DNA from 2 places in the Variovorax paradoxus genome. Region 2 is predicted to be linked to the other one. Evidence: riboswitches for the same ligand, from Rfam matches in the RefSeq annotation. Region 2 holds a riboswitch; the other holds the start of a gene.
The links. Region 2 has a riboswitch for glycine ahead of gcvT (glycine cleavage system aminomethyltransferase GcvT). Riboswitches for the same ligand answer to the same signal wherever they lie in the genome.
Positions count from the first base shown of each region.

Region 1 (10,099 bases), 1.0 Mb from region 2:
GCACAGAGCCAGAAGCCGAGCCGTGCGCGCTGGTGCAGCACCAGGGCTGCGACCGCGGCGGTCACCAGCGGCAGCAGCGCGGTGACCACGGCCGCATGGCTGGCCGTGACCACGCGCAAGGCATAGCCCAGCAGCAGCGGATAGCCGATCACATTGCCGAGCACCGCCATGCCGAGCGGCTTCCACTGGTGCGGCGCGGGCCGGGGCGATCGCGTGGCGAGCAGGAAGATGGTCGAGAGAACACCGGCCAATGCGGCGCGGCCCAGCGTGACGAACCACGGCGAAAGCTGCGGCGCGTCTTGCGTGCCGGTGGCCAGCCGCGTCATCGGCAGGGTGACGGCGAAAAGCGCCACGCCGATCACGCCCAGCCACATGCCCAGGGTTTCGTCCTTGATCGTGAGCCGGCCGGTCATACGCTCAGCATCCACCAGGCCGTGAGCACCAGCACCAGCCCCATCGCGCGGTTGAACCACAGCAGGCGCTTGCCCTTGGAGAGCCATTCGCGCAGCAGCGCGCCGACCAGTGCATAAGTGAAGTTGCTGATGAAGGCGTAGACCAGCATCACCGGCGCGACGATGGCGAAGCGGCCGAGCTGGTCGGGTTGCCCTGCAATCCAGCCGGCGACCAGCGTGAGGGCGAGCAGCCAGGCCTTGATGTTGACGAACTGCAGCATCACGCCCTGCCCAAAGCCGATATCGAGATTGGCGCCGTCTGCACGACCGAGCGTTCCGCTGCCGCTCAGCTTGTAGGCGAGCCACAGCAGGTAACCCACGCCGAGCGCCTTGATGGCCAGGCGCAGCGACGGCACTGCCACCACCAGCGCGCCGATACCGGCCGCGCACAGCACCAGCAGCAGCGTCCAGCCCACGGGAACCGCCACGACAAAACGCATGGCGCGCGGCAGGCCGCCGTTTGCGGCCAAGGCGGTGGAGAGCGTGGTGTTGGGGCCGGGCGAGAAGCTCATCGCCGTGGCCAGCACCAGCAGCGCGGTGAATTCTTGCCAGTTCATTGCATACACTCTAAACTTTGAGACCATTACAGTTCCAATACAGTTGATCAAACATATTTGAAAACTGTATTGGCCTGCCACTCGACACAGAAGCGCAAGGCCGATGCTGACACGAACCTCCACCCAGTCGCTCACAGGGCAATTGGCCGACCGGCTGGCAGAGCGCATTCGCACCCGGCTGCTGCCGCCCGGCGCGCGCCTGCCCTCGGTGCGCGAATGCGCGCGCCAGCAGGGCGTGAGCCCCTATACGGTGGTGGCCGCCTACGACCAGCTGCTGGCACAGGGCCTGGTCGAGGCGCGCCGGCAGCGCGGCTTCTATGTGCGCGATGCGGCGCCCGCGCCGGAGGGGCGCCCGGCCAATGCGGCGCCCATGGTCGCGCAGATGATGGCGTCGCGTGTACCGGCCGATGCGAGTTCGCTCATCCGCAGCATGTTCCACAGGCCAAGCGACAAGCCGCAGCCGGGCATGGGCGTGTTTCCGCCGGACTGGATGTCGTCGACCTTCATGCCGACCGCGGTGCGCCGCATGACCAATACAGCCGCGCTGCAGGAGCTCTCGCTCCAGTACGGCGAACCCTCGGGCGATGCCGCCTTGCGGCGCAGCCTGTCGAACAAGCTCGTGGGCATCAACGTGCCGGCGGCGCCCGACCAGATCGTGACGACCGTCGGCGCTACCCATGCGCTGGACATCGTGAGCCGCACGCTGCTGCGCGCGGGCGATCCGGTCATGGTGGAAGAGCCCGGGTGGGCGCTCGAATTCGCACGGCTCGAGGCGCTGGGGATGCGCATCTTGCCGGTGCCGCGCCGCGCCGACGGACCCGACCTGGAAGTGATGGCGCAGTACTGCGCGCTGCACAGCCCAAAACTGTTCGTGAGTGTGAGCGTGCTGCATAACCCGACCGGCTACAGCCTGACGCCGGGCAGCGCGCACCGTGTGCTGAAGCTGGCCAACGAGCACGACTTCCACATCGTCGAGGACGACACCTACAGCCATCTCGCGCCCGAGCACGCCACGCGGCTCAGCGCGCTCGACGGGCTGCAGCGCACCATCTACGTGAGCGGGTTCGCAAAGATCCTTGCGCCCAACTGGCGTATCGGCTTTCTGGCCGCATCGCCCGAGTTGAAGGAGCGATTGCTCGAAACCAAGCTGCTGGCCACGCTGACCACGCCCACGCTGTTCGAGCGGGCGCTGTCATGGTGCATCGACCAGGGGCAATTGCGCCGGCATGCCGATCGCATACGCATCCGGCTCGACGGTGCGCGCAGCCGTGCGGTCAAGCTGGCCATGGCGCACGGCTGCACCTTCGCCTCGGAACCTGCGGGGCTGTTCGGCTGGGTCGATACCGGCGTGGACACCGACGCGCTCACCCAGCGCATGCTCGACCAGGGCTACCTGCTCGCGCCGGGCTCGCTCTTTCATGCGCGACGGCCGCCGAGCACGATGATGCGCATCAACTTCGCGACCTCGCAGGACGCCGCTTTCTGGAAGGTGTTCAGCAAGGTCCGTGCGGAGCTGTGACAGCTCCGGGCAGGTAAACGCGAGGGCCTCAGGCCCAAATCGCCGGTGCGTTGGAGTAAGCTGGCATCACAAGAAAACCCAACCCGGAGACCCCTGCATGAGCAACGCCAGCCAGCCTTTTGACTTCAGTCAATTTGTCCCCGGATTCGACTTTCTGAAGAATCTCGCAGGCGGTGCCGCCGCCGGATCGGGCGCTGCCACGAGCGCCGTGCCCGGTTTGCCGAGCCTTGCCAGCTGGGTAGCGCCCACGCTCAGCGTGGAAGAGGTCGACAAGCGCATCCAGGAGCTCAAGACAGTGCAATATTGGCTCGAGCAGAACGGCCATGCGCTCAAGGCGACCATCCAGGCGCTCGAGGTGCAAAAGATGACACTTTCGACCTTGCGCGGCATGAACGTGCGGATGGAAGATATCGCGAGCGCGTTCACCAAGCAGGCGGCTCCGGCTGCGCCGGTTGCTGCCCCGCCGGCGGAGCCTGAGCCACAAGTCGAGGCGGAGGAGGAAACGCCGGCACCCGCCAAAAAAGCCCGCAGCAAGCCGGCCTCGGCTGCTTCCGCATCGGGCGGCGACGGTGGCGTGATCGATCCGATGCAATGGTGGGGTTCGCTGACCGAGCAGTTCCAGCAGATCGCCACATCGGCCCTGCACGACGCGGCCCAGATCAAGGTGCCGGCGCCGGCCGCCGCTCCCGCCGCGTCAAAACCGGCAGCAAGGAAGGCGACAACAGCAACTGCCGCCAAAAAGAAGGCGCCGACCGCCGCGCGAAAGCGAACGACCGGACGGCGCTGACGTCATACGTACACACATCTTGAAGAGAACGGGTTGGCACGCATCATGAATTTGTTTCCCTCCGGTCACGCCACCCATCCGCAATGGCGCATGGCGGCCGGCCTTGTGCTGGCCCAGTTGCGCGCCCAGATGGCGCTGCCCGACTACGCCTCGGCGCCGACGCTCGGGCTGCTCTACATCACCGACCACTACGCGTCGGACGCGCAAGACATCCTCGACCACCTGAGCGCCGAGCTTCCGGAGGTGACCGACTGGTCCGGCACCGTCGGCATCGGTGTGTCGGCCAACAATGCCGAATACTTCGACGAGCCCGGCCTGAGCCTGATGCTCTGCGCGCTGCCGAGCGATCAGTACCGCGTGTTCTCCGGCGTTGCGCCGCTGGGCAACTCCGAAATGAGCGGTTTCGAGGCGCATACGGCGCTCGTGCACGCGGACCCCGCCACCCCCGACCTCACCGAACTGATCGGCGAGATGGCGGGCCGCACCGACACCGGCTATCTGTTCGGCGGCCTCTCGTCGGGCCGTGCGGGCGCCTTGCAGTTTGCAGTCGGCGGCAACGGAAACATCCGCGGCCACGGCGCCGCGGGCGGCGTGTTCTCGGGAGGTTTGTCTGGCGTGGTGTTCGGCGAGGGCGTGCGGCTGGTGTCGCGCGTCACGCAAGGCTGCCAGCCGCTGCGCTCCGGCGGGGGGCGCGAGCGCGAGATCACCGAAGCCGACGGCAACCTGCTGCTCAAGCTCGATGGTGAGCCCGCGCTCGACGTGCTGCTGGCTGACCTGCAGGTGTCGCTGGAGCGCCCGCAAGAAGCCATCGATGCCGTGCGCGCCACCCTGGTGGGCCTGGCCGATGCGGGCAGCGACGGCATTCGCCGCACCGGCGACCTCGGTGCCGACGTGCTGGTGCGCCACATCATCGGCCTGGACCCCACGCGGCGCGGCATCGCCATTGCCGACGTGGCCGAGGCCGGCATGCGCCTGACCTTCTGTCGGCGCAATGCCCAGGCCGCTCGCGCCGACCTGATGCGCATCTGCGCGGAAATCCGCGAAGAGCTGGAGCCTGAAGAGCAGACCCTGGCCACCGCGCGCGCCGTGGCGGCCGGGGAGGCCGAAGCAGCGCCGCACCCGGCGCGCCGCATCGCCGGCGCCGTGTACGTGAGTTGCTCAGGACGCGGCGGGCCGCACTTCGGCGCACCGGGCGCCGAGCTGCAGATCGTGCGGCACGCCCTGGGCGACGTGCCGCTGGTGGGGTTCTTTGCTGCGGGTGAAATTGCGCGGCATCACCTGTATGGGTATACGGGTGTTTTGACGGTGTTTACCGGCAACGACTGACCCGCCGCCCCGGCCTGATCAGGCCGGCTGGAGCACGCGCGCTGCCGGTGCAGGCATCCCGGCAAACGCGAAATCGACTTCGGGTGCGAGCCCGCTCACGATCCGCGCCACCGACTTGCCCGAGCCGCATGCATGCGTCCAGCCGAGAGTGCCGTGCCCAGTGTTCAGGTACAGGTTGGGCAGCTTCGTTTTGCCGATCAACGGCACGTTGCTCGGCGTCGCGGGGCGCAGGCCGGTCCAGAACTGCGCCTGGGTGGTGTCGCCTGCGCCGGGGAAGAGTTGTTCAACGCGCCGTACGATCGCTTCGCAGCGCACGCGGTTCAAGTCGCGGTCGTAGCCGTTGAGCTCGGCCGTTCCGGCAATGCGCAGGCGGTCGCCAGATGCCGATGTATAGCGCGAGAACACCAGCTTGAATTCATCGTCGGTCAGCGAAACCTGGTGCGCCTTTGTCGCGTCTTTTACAGGCAGCGTGACCGAATAGCCTTTGGCCGGATAGATCGGCAGGCGAATACCCAGCGGTGCGGCATACAGGGGGCTCAACGAACCCATCGCGAGCACGAAGGCATCGCCCCGAATGCGCTGGAAGCGGCCTTCGCTGTCGGTGGCTTCCACGTGGTCGATGCTGCCGCCCGCTTCGCGCAGCGCGGTCACCGTGTGGCTCATGAGGAACTTCACGCCGGCCGCTGCCGCTAGCCGTGCCATTTCGCGTGCGAAGAGGTTGGCGTCGCCGGATTCGTCTTCTGCCGTGTAAGTGGCGCCGGCCAATTGCGGACGGATGTGGGCCAGGGCGGGCTCGATCTTCACTGCCTCATCCGCGGAGATGACTTGCCGTTCGCAGCCGAGTGCGCGCATCTGCTCGGCGGGCGCAAGAGCGCTGTCGAACTCTTTCTGCGTGGTATAGAAGTGCAGGATGCCTTGCGTGCGCTGGTCGTAGGCGATGCCGGTGTCGCGCCGCAATTGCTGCAGCACTTCGCGGCTGTAGGTGCCCAGGCGCACGATCTGCTCGATGTTGTGCTTCGTGCGGCCGGGGGTGCATTCGCGCAGGAACTGCAAGCCCCAGAGCCATTGGCGCATGTCCGCGCGAATGCGAAAGAGCAGCGGGGCGTCTTCCTTGCCGAGCCACTGCAGCACCTTGAGCGGTGCGCTCGGATTTGCCCAGGGTTCGGCATGGCTGACGGAGATCTGCCCGCCATTGGCAAAACTGGTCTCGGCGGCGGGGGTGGCCTGCCGGTCGACAACGGTCACTTCGTGGCCGAGTTGCTGGAGGTAGTAAGCCGAGGTAACACCGAGCAAGCCGGCGCCAAGAACGATCACGCGCATTTCAAATACCTTTGAGGTTGAAGCGCTTGAACTGCGGGCGAGGTTTGCTATTGAATAAATAGCAAGCAACCGGACGACCGCCGTCCAAGTTGCCGCTCCCCCTGTCCTCGGTACCTGAGAGATTCACCCGCTGCGCCCGCAACGGGTTTGCTCCTTCGGTGCATCACGCGGGGTGATGGCTCTCCAGACGGCGTGTCAGTTGGTGCAGTACAGGCCCCTTGCCGAAATTTCGAGAACTTCGTCGGGCCGACCTGAGCGTTTATGGGAGTTTGCGCCTTCGGTAGGGCAACCGGGGTTGCCCGCTCTCCTGCAGTGGGCTGATTGTAGGCGGGGCTTGCGAACGCGCCAACCATTGATCCGGCCCGGCGGAGGGCCAATGGGATAATCGCCCGTTCATTCGCCAGAGGGCGATCGTTCGACAACAACAGGGGACTTCATGATCCTGGTAACCGGCGGCGCAGGCTTCATTGGCGCCAATTTCGTACTCGACTGGATCGCGCAGAGCGATGAGCCCGTCGTCAACCTCGACAAGCTGACCTATGCCGGCAATCTCGAGACGCTTGCATCGCTCAAGGGCAACCCGAGCCACATCTTCGTGCAGGGCGACATCGGCGACAGCGCCCTGGTCGATCGCATTCTGGCCGAGCACAAGCCACGTGCCGTCGTGAACTTTGCCGCGGAGTCGCACGTCGACCGCTCCATTCACGGCCCCGAAGACTTCGTGCAGACCAACGTGCTTGGTACCTTTCGCCTGCTCGAATCGGTGCGCGGCTACTGGAGCGCGCTGCCGGCCGAGCAAAAGGATGCCTTCCGCTTTCTGCATGTGTCGACCGACGAGGTCTACGGCTCGCTCTCCAAGACCGACCCTGCATTTACCGAAGAGAACAAATACGAGCCCAACAGCCCTTACTCGGCCAGCAAGGCCGCGAGCGACCATCTCGTGCGCGCCTGGCACCACACCTACGGCCTGCCGGTGGTCACCACCAACTGCTCCAACAACTACGGGCCGTTCCACTTTCCCGAGAAGCTCATCCCCCTGATGATCGTCAACGCGCTGGTCGGCAAGCCCCTGCCGGTTTACGGCGATGGCATGCAGGTGCGCGACTGGCTCTACGTGAAGGACCATTGCAGCGCCATCCGCCGCGTGCTCGAGGCCGGCAAGCTGGGCGAGACATACAACGTCGGCGGCTGGAACGAGAAGCCCAACATCGAGATCGTGAACACCGTGTGTGCGCTGCTCGACGAACTGCGCCCGCGCGCAGACGGCAAGCCCTACAAGGAACAGATCAGCTACGTCACCGATCGCCCCGGCCACGACCGGCGCTACGCCATCGACGCACGCAAGCTGGAGCGTGAGCTGGGCTGGAAGCCCGCCGAAACCTTCGACACCGGCATCCGCAAGACCGTCGAGTGGTACCTCGCCAATGGCGAATGGGTGCGCAACGTGCAAAGCGGTGCGTACCGCGAATGGGTCGAAAAGCAATACGACACGACAAAGGCGACCGCATGAAGTTGCTGCTGCTGGGCAAGGGCGGACAGGTCGGCTGGGAGCTGCAGCGCAGCCTTGCGCCGTTGGGCGAACTGGTGGCGCTCGATTTCGACAGCACCGATTTCAACGCCGACTTCAGCCGTCCGGAGCAGCTTGCCGAGACCGTGCTCAAGGTTCGGCCTGACGTGATCGTCAATGCGGCCGCACACACGGCCGTCGACAAGGCCGAGAGCGAGCCCGACTTTGCGCGCAAGCTCAACGCCACCTCGCCCGGCGTGGTGGCCGAAGCCGCCGGGCAGATCGGCGCGCTCATGGTGCATTACTCGACCGACTACGTGTTCGACGGCAGCGGCAGCAAGCCCTGGCAGGAAGACGACGCCACCGGACCCCTCAGCGTGTATGGCCGCACAAAACTCGAGGGTGAGCAACTGGTGGCTGCGCACTGTGCCAAGCACCTGATCTTTCGCACCAGCTGGGTGTTTGCTGCGCGCGGCGGCAACTTCGCAAAGACCATGCTGCGGCTTGCCAAGGAGCGCGACAAGCTGACCGTCATCGACGATCAGTTCGGTGCGCCGACAGGTGCCGAGCTGCTCGCGGACATAACCGCGCATGCGATTCGCGCCACCTTCCAGGACCCTTCCAAGGCGGGCCTGTATCACGCGGTGGCCGGTGGGGAGACCACCTGGTGCGGCTATGCGCGCTTCGTTCTCGAGATAGCGCAACAGGCCGGCGTCGAGCTCAAGGCTGGGCCCGATGCTGTCGAAGCTGTGCCGACCAGCGCGTTTCCGACGTCAGCGAAACGGCCACACAACTCGCGCCTCGACACCGCCAAACTGCAGACCATTTTTGGTCTACGCCTGCCGCCCTGGCAGGAAGGCGTTGCGCGCATGCTGCGCGAGACGCTCTGAAGAGTAAATTCACACGAGAAGAAACGCATGACCACAACGCAACGCAAAGGCATCATTCTCGCCGGGGGCTCGGGCACCCGGCTGCACCCCGCAACGCTGGCGATAAGCAAACAGCTGCTACCGGTGTATGACAAGCCGATGATTTATTACCCGCTCAGCACGTTGATGCTGGGTGGCATGCGCGACATCCTGATCATTAGCACGCCGCAGGACACGCCGCGGTTCCAGCAACTGCTGGGCGATGGCAGCCAGTGGGGCATGAACCTGCAGTACGCGGTGCAGCCGAGTCCGGATGGACTTGCGCAGGCGTTCATCATCGGGGACAAGTTCGTAGGTAACAACCCCAGCGCGCTGGTTCTGGGGGACAACATCTTCTACGGGCATGACCTCGTGCATCTGCTCGCCGATGCCGACGCGAAGCAGTCGGGTGCGACGGTATTCGCGTACCACGTGCAAGACCCCGAGCGCTACGGCGTGGTGGCGTTCGATGCCAAGGGCAAGGCCAGCAGCATCGAAGAAAAGCCGTTGAAGCCGAAGAGCAGCTATGCGGTGACGGGCTTGTATTTTTACGATAACCAGGTCGTTGACATCGCCAAGGCAGTGAAGCCCAGCGCGCGCGGCGAGCTGGAAATCACCGCTGTCAACCAGGCGTATCTCGGCCTCGATCAGTTGAGCGTGCAGATCATGCAGCGCGGGTACGCGTGGCTGGATACCGGCACGCACGAGAGCTTGCTGGAGGCGGGGCAGTTCATTGCAACTCTGGAGCACCGGCAAGGACTGAAGATTGCCTGCCCGGAGGAGATCGCGTGGCGCAACAGATTCATTACGACCGAGCAACTCCAAAAGCTCGCCGGGCCGCTGGAGAAGAGTGGCTACGGCAGGTATCTGAAGCACTTGCTGAATGACGAGGTACGCTCATGAAGGTCACGCCGACCTTGATCCCTGATGTCCTCGTCATCGAGCCGAAGGTGTTCGGCGATGCAAGAGGCTTCTTCATGGAGAGCTTCAATAGCAAGGCCTTCGATGAGGCTGTAGGCCGGCACGTGGAGTTTGCTCAAGATAACCATTCGCGATCGGCGAAGGGCGTCCTTCGAGGGCTGCACTACCAGGTGCAGCAAACGCAGGGAAAGCTGGTGCGCGTGGCGCGCGGTGCGGTGTTCGATGTGGCCGTGGACATCCGCAAGTCGTCACCGACCTTCGGGCGGTGGGTCGGCATTGAGCTCACGGAGGACAACCACAAGCAATTGTGGGTCCCTGAAGGCTTGGCGCACGGCTTCCTTGTCCTGAGCGAGTCGGCGGATTTCTTGTACAAGGCCACGGACTACTATGCGCCCGCGCACGAGCGCGCCATCCGCTGGGATGACCCGAAACTTGGCATCGAGTGGCCGGAAACGGGTGTCCTACCGCAGTTGTCCGGCAAGGACTTGCAAGCCTCGACGATGGACAATGCGGAGTTCTTTCCGTGAAGGCTCGAGCGATTTCGAAACAGCATTTGCCGGCCGGAAGGTCTTAGTGACGGGACGTACGGGTTTGACTGGCGGACGGTGTGCCTCTGGCGGCATTCGCTTGAACCATTGTGTGTTGCGGGGCGTGTTCACCGTCGTCGCAAAATGGCGACATCCGAGACGGCATGCGCACCAGGATCAATGGACAGAACGTCGGCTCGAAATGGGGCGGCGACGGGCGTTTTGAACGCTTCGGCGCCCAGGGCTGTTGGCAAGCGGCCGCAACTAGCTGATCC
Region 1 is NZ_CP123990.1:4,550,491-4,560,589, forward strand. Features, by position in the region: gene QHG62_RS21890 (DMT family transporter) at 1-413, opposite strand, end outside; gene QHG62_RS21895 (LysE family translocator) at 410-1,009, opposite strand; gene QHG62_RS21900 (PLP-dependent aminotransferase family protein) at 1,113-2,528, shown strand; gene QHG62_RS21905 (PhaM family polyhydroxyalkanoate granule multifunctional regulatory protein) at 2,626-3,315, shown strand; gene QHG62_RS21910 (FIST signal transduction protein) at 3,361-4,641, shown strand; gene QHG62_RS21915 (D-amino acid dehydrogenase) at 4,660-5,961, opposite strand; glycine riboswitch at 6,053-6,158, opposite strand; glycine riboswitch at 6,191-6,281, opposite strand; gene rfbB (dTDP-glucose 4,6-dehydratase) at 6,398-7,471, shown strand; gene rfbD (dTDP-4-dehydrorhamnose reductase) at 7,468-8,358, shown strand; gene rfbA (glucose-1-phosphate thymidylyltransferase RfbA) at 8,386-9,279, shown strand; gene rfbC (dTDP-4-dehydrorhamnose 3,5-epimerase) at 9,276-9,824, shown strand.
Region 1: linked by a shared signal. The riboswitch ahead of QHG62_RS21915 (D-amino acid dehydrogenase) and the one ahead of gcvT (glycine cleavage system aminomethyltransferase GcvT) in region 2 are both predicted to bind glycine.

Region 2 (10,099 bases):
GCGCCACGTGCGGCTGCGAGCCGCGCTGAAAGGTCAAGAGGTCGAGCGAGAGCAGGTCCGGCAGGCGGTAGCGCCGCTTCAGGTGCAGCTCGCGGTGCCCGACGAAGCACATGGGCATGGGCGGCACGGCGCGGGTGCGCACGCCGTCGCCGGCGGCGGGCAGTGCGGCAAACACCAGGTCCTGCTTGCCGCGCTGAAGCTGGTCAACCAGCACCGGCGTGGTTTCGACGGTGAGTTCCAGTTCGAAGTCCGGATGCGTCGCCTGCATGTGCTTGAGCCAGCCGGTGAGCCAGCTGTGCACCACCGACTCGATGGCGCCCACGCGCAGCACGGCCTCGCGCACGGCGCCCGAGCCCATCTCGGCCTTGATGTGCATCTGCATTTCAAGCAGCTTCTGCGCGAAGGCATGAAAGCGCTGCCCCGCCACCGTGAGGCGGAACTGCTTGTCGCGCCGGTCGAGCAGCAGAACGCCAAGCTCACGCTCGAGTGCCGCAATGCGGCTGGAAAGCGCCGATTGCGTAAGGTGCAGCTTCTCGGCCGCACGTGTGACGCTCTTGAGCGCCACGGCCCAGTGAAAGGCTTCAACGAATCGCAGGTTCATCGTTTTCCGGTCGGCCGGTTCCTTGATTGCGCGAGCCGCGAGTGTCGCCTGAGCGAGGCGTTCCGCTGCGATATGCTCGTTGCGAAAGGAGACAAGACAACCATGCAGATCGTCATTACCGGCGGTACCGGCTTCGTTGGCGCACGCCTTGCCCGCACGCTGCTGAAGCAGGGCCGGCTATCGCTTGCGGGTGCCCCGGTGCGCGACATTTCGCGCATCACCCTGGTCGACCGCGTCGCACCGCCACCCGACCTTGCGGCCGACCCGCGCATCGTGGCCGCCCTTGGCGACCTGAACGAGCAACTGGCTTCACCCGACGCGGCGCTCTGGCGAGAAGCCGACGCCATCTTTCACCTGGCCGCCGCGGTCAGCGGCGAATGCGAGGCCGATTTCGACCTGGGCATGCGCAGCAACTTCGCCGCCACGCACGCCCTGCTCGACAAGGCGCGCGCTGTGGGCACTCGCCCTCTGGTGGTGTTTGCCAGCTCGCTCGCGGTGTTCGGCGATTCGCCCGAACAACCGCTGCCGCCGGTGATCGAAGACCACACGCTGCCTACGCCGCAGACCAGCTACGGCGTCCAGAAATTCATCGGCGAGCAGCTGGTGGCCGACTACACGCGCAAGGGCTTCATCCGCGGGCGCAGCGTGCGCCTGATGACGGTGAGTGTGCGCCCCGGCAAGCCCAACGGCGCAGCGTCGGGTTTTTTCAGCGGCATGATCCGCGAGCCGCTCGCGGGCATTCGCGCCGCCTGCCCGGTGCCCGACGAAACACCCGTGGCCATCGCATCGCCCGCCCGCACGGTCGAAGGCATCATCCGTGCTGCCGAGGCAAGCGATTCCGATTGGGGTCCGCGCACGGCGCTGAACCTGCCCTCGCTTTCCACCACGGTGGGCGAAATGGCCGCCGCGCTCGAACGCGTGGCCGGCAAGGCGGCCACCGCCCTGCTCGACCGCACGCCCGACCCGGCCATCCAGCGCATCGTGAAAACCTGGCCCGGACGCATCGAAACCGCCCGCGCCAAAGGGCTGGGACTTTCGGCGGATGCAGACTTCGAAGTAGTTATTCGTGATTACGTCCGTGAAAATCCCGACGCGGTGAAGCTCCCTGTTACGGCATAGTCGGCGGCTGCCCGCGAAGTTTGCTTTTTCCGCTTTATTTCTTCGCGCCTTCTTTTCTCTGGAGACAACACAATGAAATTGACCCGACTGGCCGCCGGCCTGGTTCTGGGCATGGGCATGGCCTGCGCCGCCTTCGCGCAGACCACCATGAAGATCAGCATTTCGACCGCGCAGAACTCGCACCAGGGTGTTGCGATCGACGTCTTTGCCAAGGAAGTCGAAAAGCGCACCGGCGGCCGCTACAAGGTCCAGACCTTCTACAACGGCTCATTGGGCGGCGAACGCGAGTCGATCGAAGCGGTGCAGCTCGGTACGCAGGAGCTGGCTTTCTCCTCGACCGGGCCGGTGCCCAATTTTGTGCCGGAGACAAAGATCCTCGACGTGCCGTTCCTGTTCCGCGACAAGGCCCATGCGCGCGCCGTGCTCGACGGCCCGATCGGCCAGGACCTGCTCACCAAATTCGACGCCAAGGGTTTCAAGGCGCTGGCCTGGGCGGAGAACGGCTTCCGCCACATGACCAACAGCAAGCGCGACGTGAAGGCGCCGGAAGACTTGAAGGGCCTGAAGATGCGCACCATGGAAAACCCGGTGCACATTGCGGCCTACAAGACCTTCGGCATTGTCACCACGCCCATGGCCTTCCCCGAAGTGTTTACCGCCCTGCAGCAAGGCACGGTCGATGGGCAGGAAAATCCGCTGTCGGTGATCATCTCGGCCAAGTTCGACCAGGTGCAAAAGCACCTTTCGCTCACCGGCCACGTCTACTCGCCGTGCATTTTCCTGATGAACAAGGCAGCGTTCGACAAGCTCAGCGCGGCCGACAAGCAGGCCTTCCTCGAGGCTGCCAAAGAAGGCACCAAGGCCAACCGCGCACGCGTGGACGAAGACGATGCCAAGGGCGTGGCCGACCTGCGCGCCAAAGGCATGACGGTGATCGACAACATCGACAAGACCAAGTTCGTCACCGCCCTGGGGCCGGTGAATGCACAGTTCGAAAAGGACTTCGGCAAGGCCAACCTCGACAAGATCCGCGAGTTCAAGTGAATTCGATGATGCTATCTCTTCGATAGCATCGGTGCCCGCTCAGTTCGATCTGGCGGGCTTTTTTGTTTTCAACATCACGACTGCAGATGAAAGAAAAATTTCTCGGCATCGAGCGCTGGACGACCGGCTTCTCGATGATCGCCGCCTGCGTGATGCTGGTCATCGCCTCCGGCTTGGGCGTGTTCCAGATCATCACGCGCTTCGTGCTCGAGCAGCCCGCCGAATGGAGCGAGATCCTGATCCGCATGAGCCTGATCTGGATGGTGTTCCTTGGCATTCCCATGGCTTTTCGCCAAGGGGCGATGGTGAGCGTGGACGTGCTCTACCGCTGGAGCCCGCCGCGCGTCAAACGCGTGCTCGACGCCGTGGTGAGTCTTGCGGCACTGGCGCTGATGCTGGTCATTCTGTGGTGGGGCTGGGACTACGCCATGCGGGGCCGCGTGCAATCGATGGCCGGGCTCGAAAGCATTTCGATGATGTGGTCGTACCTGGCGCTGCCGGTCGGTTCCGTTTTTTGCCTGTTCGGCATCGTTGGTAATTTTCTCGATCCCAAGCGGCTCGAACTGGAGACCGCGCAATGACCCCCGTGATGGTTGCAACGATGGTGCTGTGTTTTGCACTGTCGGTTTCAGTGGCGGTGTCCATCGGGCTCGCATCGATCCTGGGTATCCAGGTGGCCAACGTGAACATGCTCATCTCCGTAAAGGAGATGTTCAATTCGATCAACAAGTTTCCGCTGGCGGCCATTCCCTTCTTCATCCTGGCTGGCAACCTGATGGAAACCGGCGGCATCTCGCGCCGGCTGGTCGAATTTGCCAAGAGCATTGTGGGCGGTGTGCAGGGCGGCCTGCCGATGACCTGCGTGCTCACCTGCATGATCTTCGCGGCGGTGTCGGGCTCTTCGGTGGCCACCACCTTTGCCATCGGCGCCATCCTGATTCCGGCGCTCATCAAGCACGGCTACCCCACCGCGTACGCGGCGGCGCTTCAGGCCACCAGCGCCGAGCTGGGCGTGATCATTCCGCCTTCCATTCCGATGATTCTGTACGGCGTGAGCGCCGAGGTGTCCATCGGCGAGCTGTTCATTGCGGGCTTCGGCCCCGGCATTCTCATCAGCCTGGCGCTGATGCTGTTCGTCTGGGTGTATTGCAAGTGGAAGGGCTGGGGCAAGAACGACGGCGACGGCCGCATGTCCTTCGGCAAGGCGACCTGGCAGGCCGGCTGGGCACTGCTGATGCCAGTGATCATCCTGGGCGGCATCTACGGCGGCATCTTTACCCCCACCGAGGCTTCGGCGGTGGCGGTGTTCTATGCGCTGGTGGTCGGCATGGTGATCTACCGGGAGATCAAGCTCAAGGACCTGTACCTCATCCTGCGCAAGTCGGTGCTGTCGTCGGCGGTGATCATGTTCATCATCGCCAACGCGGGCCTGTTCGCCTTCCTGATCACGCGCGCGGGCGTGCCCGACGCCATCGGCCATTGGCTGCAGGAGGTGCTGAAGTCGCCGGCCATGTTCCTTTTGGGCGTGAACGCGGCGCTGTTCATCATCGGCATGTTCATCGAGACCAGTGCGGCCATCATCGTGCTCGCGCCCATCCTGGCGCCGGTGGCGGTGCACTTCGGCATCGACCCGGTTCATTTCGGGCTCATCATGGTGGTGAACCTCGCGCTCGGCATGATCACCCCGCCCTTCGGCGTGAACCTGTTCGCGGCGTGCACGGTAGCGCGCATATCGCTCGACCGGATCGTGAAGTACCTCATTCCCTTCGTGCTGGTGATCCTGGCCTGCCTGATGGTGATTACCTACGTGCCGTGGATATCGCTCGCGCTGCGCGACCTGGTGTACGCCAAGTAGCAGGCGACGCAAAAACCAGAGAGAAAAAGGGCAGCCTTCGCGGGCTGCCTTTTTTTATGCGGCAAATGCCCCTGTAAGGCAAACGTTTCACAAAGATGTCACCAGCCGCAACGATGCTGCAGCCTTCGATTCCGAAAGCTGTGGCGCCATGTTTCCCACCAAGACCGACAAGGCACGCGACGAGCTGCAAGGCGGGCAACGCACGCTCAGCCAGCGCGAGCGCGCGTTGCTGCTGATGGCCGACGGCCGGCGTTCGCTGACCGACTTCAGCCCACTGTTCGCGAGCCGCGACGAAGCCGAACAGACGCTGCGGGCGCTCATGAACCGCGGGTACCTGCACGACGCACAGGCCGCCGAGCCCAAAGCCGCCCCACCCGTTTCGGCGAGCCCGACACACCCGCCGATTCCGGCTCCTGCGGCGGAGCCCATTCGCGTGGCGACCTCGACCGACAATTTCGACGGCAAGCGCTCCCTCGCCACCACACGCATGTTCCTGTTCGACATCTGCGAGCGCATGTTCGTGCGGCGCGACCCCAAGTTCGCGGTGCAGATACGCGATGCGCTGCGCGAAGCCCGCGACCGCGACGCCATGCTGACGATTGCCGCGCTGATGCTCAACGAAGTCGAGAAAACCGCAGGCGCCGAGCGGGCCGAATCGCTGCGCGAGCGTATCGAAAGGTTGCTGCCGCCCGCTTCGGAAACCGTGCACTGAGGCCTTCCGCGATCCACTACACTTCGAAGGGTCAGGAGAGAGCTTCGCCACGCGAGGCCGCCGAAGGCGCAGGGGTTCCCCGAACGCTCAGGCAAAAGGACTGACAAGGCGCTGGCGCATGCCGGCGTTTCCTTGCTGGAGAGAGGCCCCTGCATCTTGCCGATGCGGCGGCCCACCGAAGGAGCAAACCCCGATCGTGGGGCGAATCTCTCAGGTAAAGCGGACAGCAGGGGTGGCCCATGGCTCGCGCCATGGAATTCGACTGCCCCTTTGGAGTGCCCCGTGGCCGCTTCCGCTTCATCATCCGACGCCCCATTGCTCAAGACGCCCCTGCACGACCTGCATGTGGAACTGGGCGCCCGCATGGTGCCTTTTGCCGGCTATTCCATGCCGGTGCAGTACCCCGCCGGCCTGATGGCCGAGCACAAGCACACGCGCGACGCGGCCGGCCTGTTCGACATTTCCCACATGGGCCAGCTGCGCCTGGTGGGGCCAGACGCCGCTGCCGCATTCGAAACCCTGATGCCGGTCGACGTAATCGACCTCGCCCCCGGCAAGCAGCGCTATGGGCTGCTGCTGAACGACGAAGGCGGCATCCTCGACGACCTGATGTTCTTCAACGAGGGGCACGGCTCGATCTTCGTGATCGTGAACGGCGCCTGCAAGGTGGCCGACCTCGCGCATATCCAGCAGAAGATCGGCGCACGCTGCGACGTGCAGCCTATGCCCGACCATGCACTGCTCGCGCTGCAAGGCCCGCAGGCCGCCACGGTGCTGGCCCGCTTGTCGCCCGGCATCGAGCGCTTTGTGTTCATGACCGGCGGCGCGGTGAAGATCGGCGGCATTCCGGCCTTTGCCACGCGCAGCGGCTACACGGGCGAAGACGGCTTCGAGATTTCGGTCGCCGGCAAGGATGCCGACGCCCTCGCCCGCCTGCTGCTGGCGCAGCCCGAGGTCAAGCCCATCGGCCTGGGCGCGCGCAATTCGCTACGGCTCGAAGCCGGGCTCTGCCTGTACGGCAACGACATCGAGACCACCACCACGCCCGTCGAGGCCTCGCTCAACTGGGCGATCCAGAAGGTGCGCCGCACGGGCGGCGCGCGCGAAGGCGGCTTTCCGGGTGCGGCCAAGGTGCTGGCGCAACTGGCCGCCGCTACGGCCGGCGCCGCGGGCCGCACCGACCACGACACCCTGAAGCGCAAGCGCGTCGGCCTTGTGGCGCTGGAACGCGTTCCGGTACGCGACGGCACGCTCCTGCAATCTTTCGAAGGCCGGGACATCGGCATTGTGACCAGCGGCCTGCTCGGCCCGACGGCCGATCGCCCGGTTGCCATGGGCTACGTGGCCACCGCGTTTTCAGAGCCTGGCACGCGCGTGCAGGCCATCGTGCGCGGCAAGCCGGTGCCGATGGAAGTCTCGACCCTGCCCTTTGTGCCGGCCCGCTATTACCGCGGCTAGGCTCTGCGCTGCCTGAATCAGATCATTTTTTCCACGAGGAGTTTTTCACCATGAGCATCAAGTACACCAAGGACCACGAATGGGTCTCGGCCGAAGGCGACGCTGCTACAGTCGGCATTACCGTTCACGCACAGGATGCGCTGGGCGACGTGGTCTTTGTCGATCTGCCCGAAGTGGGCAAGACCTTTGCGCAAGGTGAAGTGGCCGGTGTCGTCGAATCGGTCAAGGCCGCGGCCGATGTGTTCATGCCCGTGTCGGGCGAGATCACCGAAGTGAACGAAGCGCTCCGCGCCGATCCCTCGCTCGCCAACACCGACCCGCTGGCCGCTGGCTGGTTCTTCAAGGTCAAGCTCAGCGAACCGTCGCAACTCGACGCGCTGCTCGACGCCGCCAGCTACGACAAGTTCGCCGCCGAATCCTGATCCGCCGGGTTCTTCAGCCGCCCTTCCTCATTCCCCGAGCCTTTACCGCCATGCCGATTCCCGCCCAGCCTTCCCTGCAACAACTAGAGAACGCCGAAGAATTTCTCGCCCGCCACATCGGCATCGATGCGGAAGACGAGGCGCGCATGCTGCCGGTGATCGGCTCGGAAACGCGGGCGGAGCTCATCGACGGCATCGTGCCCGCGGCCATTCGACGCGCCAGGCCGATGCGGCTGCCCGCGCCGGTGACCGAGGCGGACGCGCTGGCCGAACTGAAGGCCATTGCGGCGAAGAACAAGGTGTTCAAGAGCTTCATCGGCCAGGGCTACTACGGCACGCACACGCCGGGCGTCATCTTGCGCAACGTGCTCGAGAACCCCGCCTGGTACACCGCCTACACGCCCTACCAGGCCGAGATTTCGCAGGGCCGCATGGAAGCGCTGCTCAACTTCCAGACCATGGTGTGCGACCTGACGGGCATGGCCATTGCCAACGCCTCGATGCTCGACGAAGCCACGGCCGCCGCCGAGGCGATGACGCTCGCCAAGCGCAGCGTGAAGAGCAAGAGCAACGTGTTCCTGGTGTCGGGCGACTGCCACCCGCAGACCATCGAGGTCATCAAGACGCGCGCCGCGCCGCTGGGCATCGAGGTGAAAGTGAGCACCGTGTCGGAGACGCTGCCGCACCTGATGGCGAGCTGCGAATTCTTCGGCGTGCTCGCGCAGTACCCCGCCACCACCGGCCACGTGCATGACCTGCGCCCGCTCGCGGGCCATGCGCACCAGTGCGACGCCGCCTTCTGCGTGGCCGCCGACCTGCTCGCGCTCACCCTGCTCGCGCCGCCGGGCGAATGGGACGCGGACATCGTCTGCGGCACCACGCAGCGCTTCGGCATGCCGCTGTGCAACGGCGGCCCGCACGCCGCCTACCTGGCCTGCCGCGACGAGTTCAAGCGCTCGCTGCCGGGCCGTCTCGTCGGCGTGAGCGTCGACACGCACGGCCAACCCGCCTACCGCCTCGCGCTGCAAACGCGCGAGCAGCACATTCGCCGTGAGAAGGCCACTTCGAACATCTGCACCGCGCAGGTGCTGCCGGCCGTTGTGGCCAGCATGTACGCCGTGTACCACGGGCCCGATGGCCTGACGCGCATTGCGCAGCGCGTGGCGGCGCTCACCGCCATCCTTGCGCAGGGTCTGGCGCAAATGGGCCGCGAACCCGTCAACGGCACCGCCTTCGATTCGCTCACCATCCGCACGGGCGAGGACACGCCGAAGATCATCGAGCGCGCCACCGCGGCCGGCGTCAACTTGCGCCAGCGGCTGCAGCAGCACCTGGGCATTTCGCTCGACGAAACCACGACGCGCGCCGACATCGAAACGCTCTGGGCCCTGTTCGTGCCCGTGGGCACGCCGATGCCGCGTTTCGACGACCTGGCCAACACCGCGCCGCGCCTGCCCGAAGACCTGCGCCGCACCAGCGCCTTTCTGACGCACCCGGTGTTCAACACGCACAAGAGCGAGACGGCGATGCTGCGCTACATCCGCAGCCTCTCGGACAAGGACCTGGCGCTCGACCGCAGCATGATTCCGCTGGGCAGTTGCACGATGAAGCTCAACGCGACCAGCGAGATGATCCCCATCACCTGGCCCGAGTTCGCGAACATCCACCCCTTCGCGCCCGCCGAGCAGCAGCAAGGCTATGCGCAGCTCGATGCGCAGTTGCGCGCATGGCTGTGCGAAGCCACCGGCTACGCGGGCATCAGCCTGCAGCCCAATGCCGGCTCGCAGGGCGAGTACGCGGGCCTGCTGGCGATCAAGTCCTTCCATGAGGCCAAGGGCCAGGGCCATCGCAACATCTGCCTGATTCCCTCGTCGGCGCACGGCACCAACCCCGCAAGCGCCCAGATGGTCGGCCTGCAGGTGGTGGTGACCGCCTGCGACGCGCAGGGCAACGTCGACATGGACGACCTGAAGCGCGCCTGCGAAAAGCACAGCGACAAGCTGGCCGCGGTGATGATCACCTACCCCAGCACGCACGGCGTGTTCGAAACCCGCGTGAAAGAGCTCTGTGAGCTGGTGCACGAGCACGGCGGCCGCGTGTATGTCGATGGCGCCAACATGAATGCGCTGGTCGGCGTGGCCGCGCCGGGCGAATTCGGCGGCGACGTGAGCCACCTGAACCTGCACAAGACCTTCTGCATTCCGCACGGCGGCGGCGGGCCGGGCGTGGGCCCGGTGTGCGTGGTCGAAGACCTGGTGCCGTACCTGCCGGGCCATGCGACGGCCGGCATTGCATCGAACGGCGTCGGTGCTGTTTCCGCGGCGCCGCTGGGCAATGCGGCCGTGCTGCCGATCAGCTGGATGTACTGCCGCATGATGGGCGCCAAGGGGCTGCAGGCCGCAACCGAAACCGCCATCCTGAGCGCCAACTACATCAGCGCGCGCCTCAAGGACCACTACCCCACGCTGTACGCAAGCCCCAACGGCCACGTTGCGCACGAATGCATCCTGGACCTGCGCCCGCTCAAGGACTCCAGCGGCGTGACCGCGGAAGACGTGGCCAAGCGCCTGATCGACTACGGCTTTCATGCGCCGACCTTGAGCTTTCCGGTGCCGGGCACGCTGATGGTCGAACCGACCGAGAGCGAGCCGCTGGCCGAGTTGGACCGCTTCGTCGACGCGATGATCGCCATTCGCGGCGAGATCCGCCGCGTGGAAGAAGGCGTCTGGCCCAAGGACGACAACCCGCTGAAGCACGCGCCCCACACCGCCGCGAGCCTGCTCGGCACCGAATGGCCGCACCCCTACTCGCGTGAGCTCGGCGCGTTTCCGCTGGCCGAACTCAAGCAGGCCAAGTACTGGCCGCCCATCGGCCGGGTCGACAACGTG
Region 2 is NZ_CP123990.1:5,584,443-5,594,541, forward strand. Features, by position in the region: gene QHG62_RS26640 (LysR family transcriptional regulator) at 1-601, opposite strand, end outside; gene denD (D-erythronate dehydrogenase) at 704-1,720, shown strand; gene QHG62_RS26650 (TRAP transporter substrate-binding protein) at 1,793-2,764, shown strand; gene QHG62_RS26655 (TRAP transporter small permease) at 2,851-3,345, shown strand; gene QHG62_RS26660 (TRAP transporter large permease) at 3,342-4,619, shown strand; gene QHG62_RS26665 (hypothetical protein) at 4,768-5,331, shown strand; glycine riboswitch at 5,354-5,444, shown strand; glycine riboswitch at 5,457-5,568, shown strand; gene gcvT (glycine cleavage system aminomethyltransferase GcvT) at 5,614-6,789, shown strand; gene gcvH (glycine cleavage system protein GcvH) at 6,840-7,211, shown strand; gene gcvP (aminomethyl-transferring glycine dehydrogenase) at 7,262-10,099, shown strand, end outside.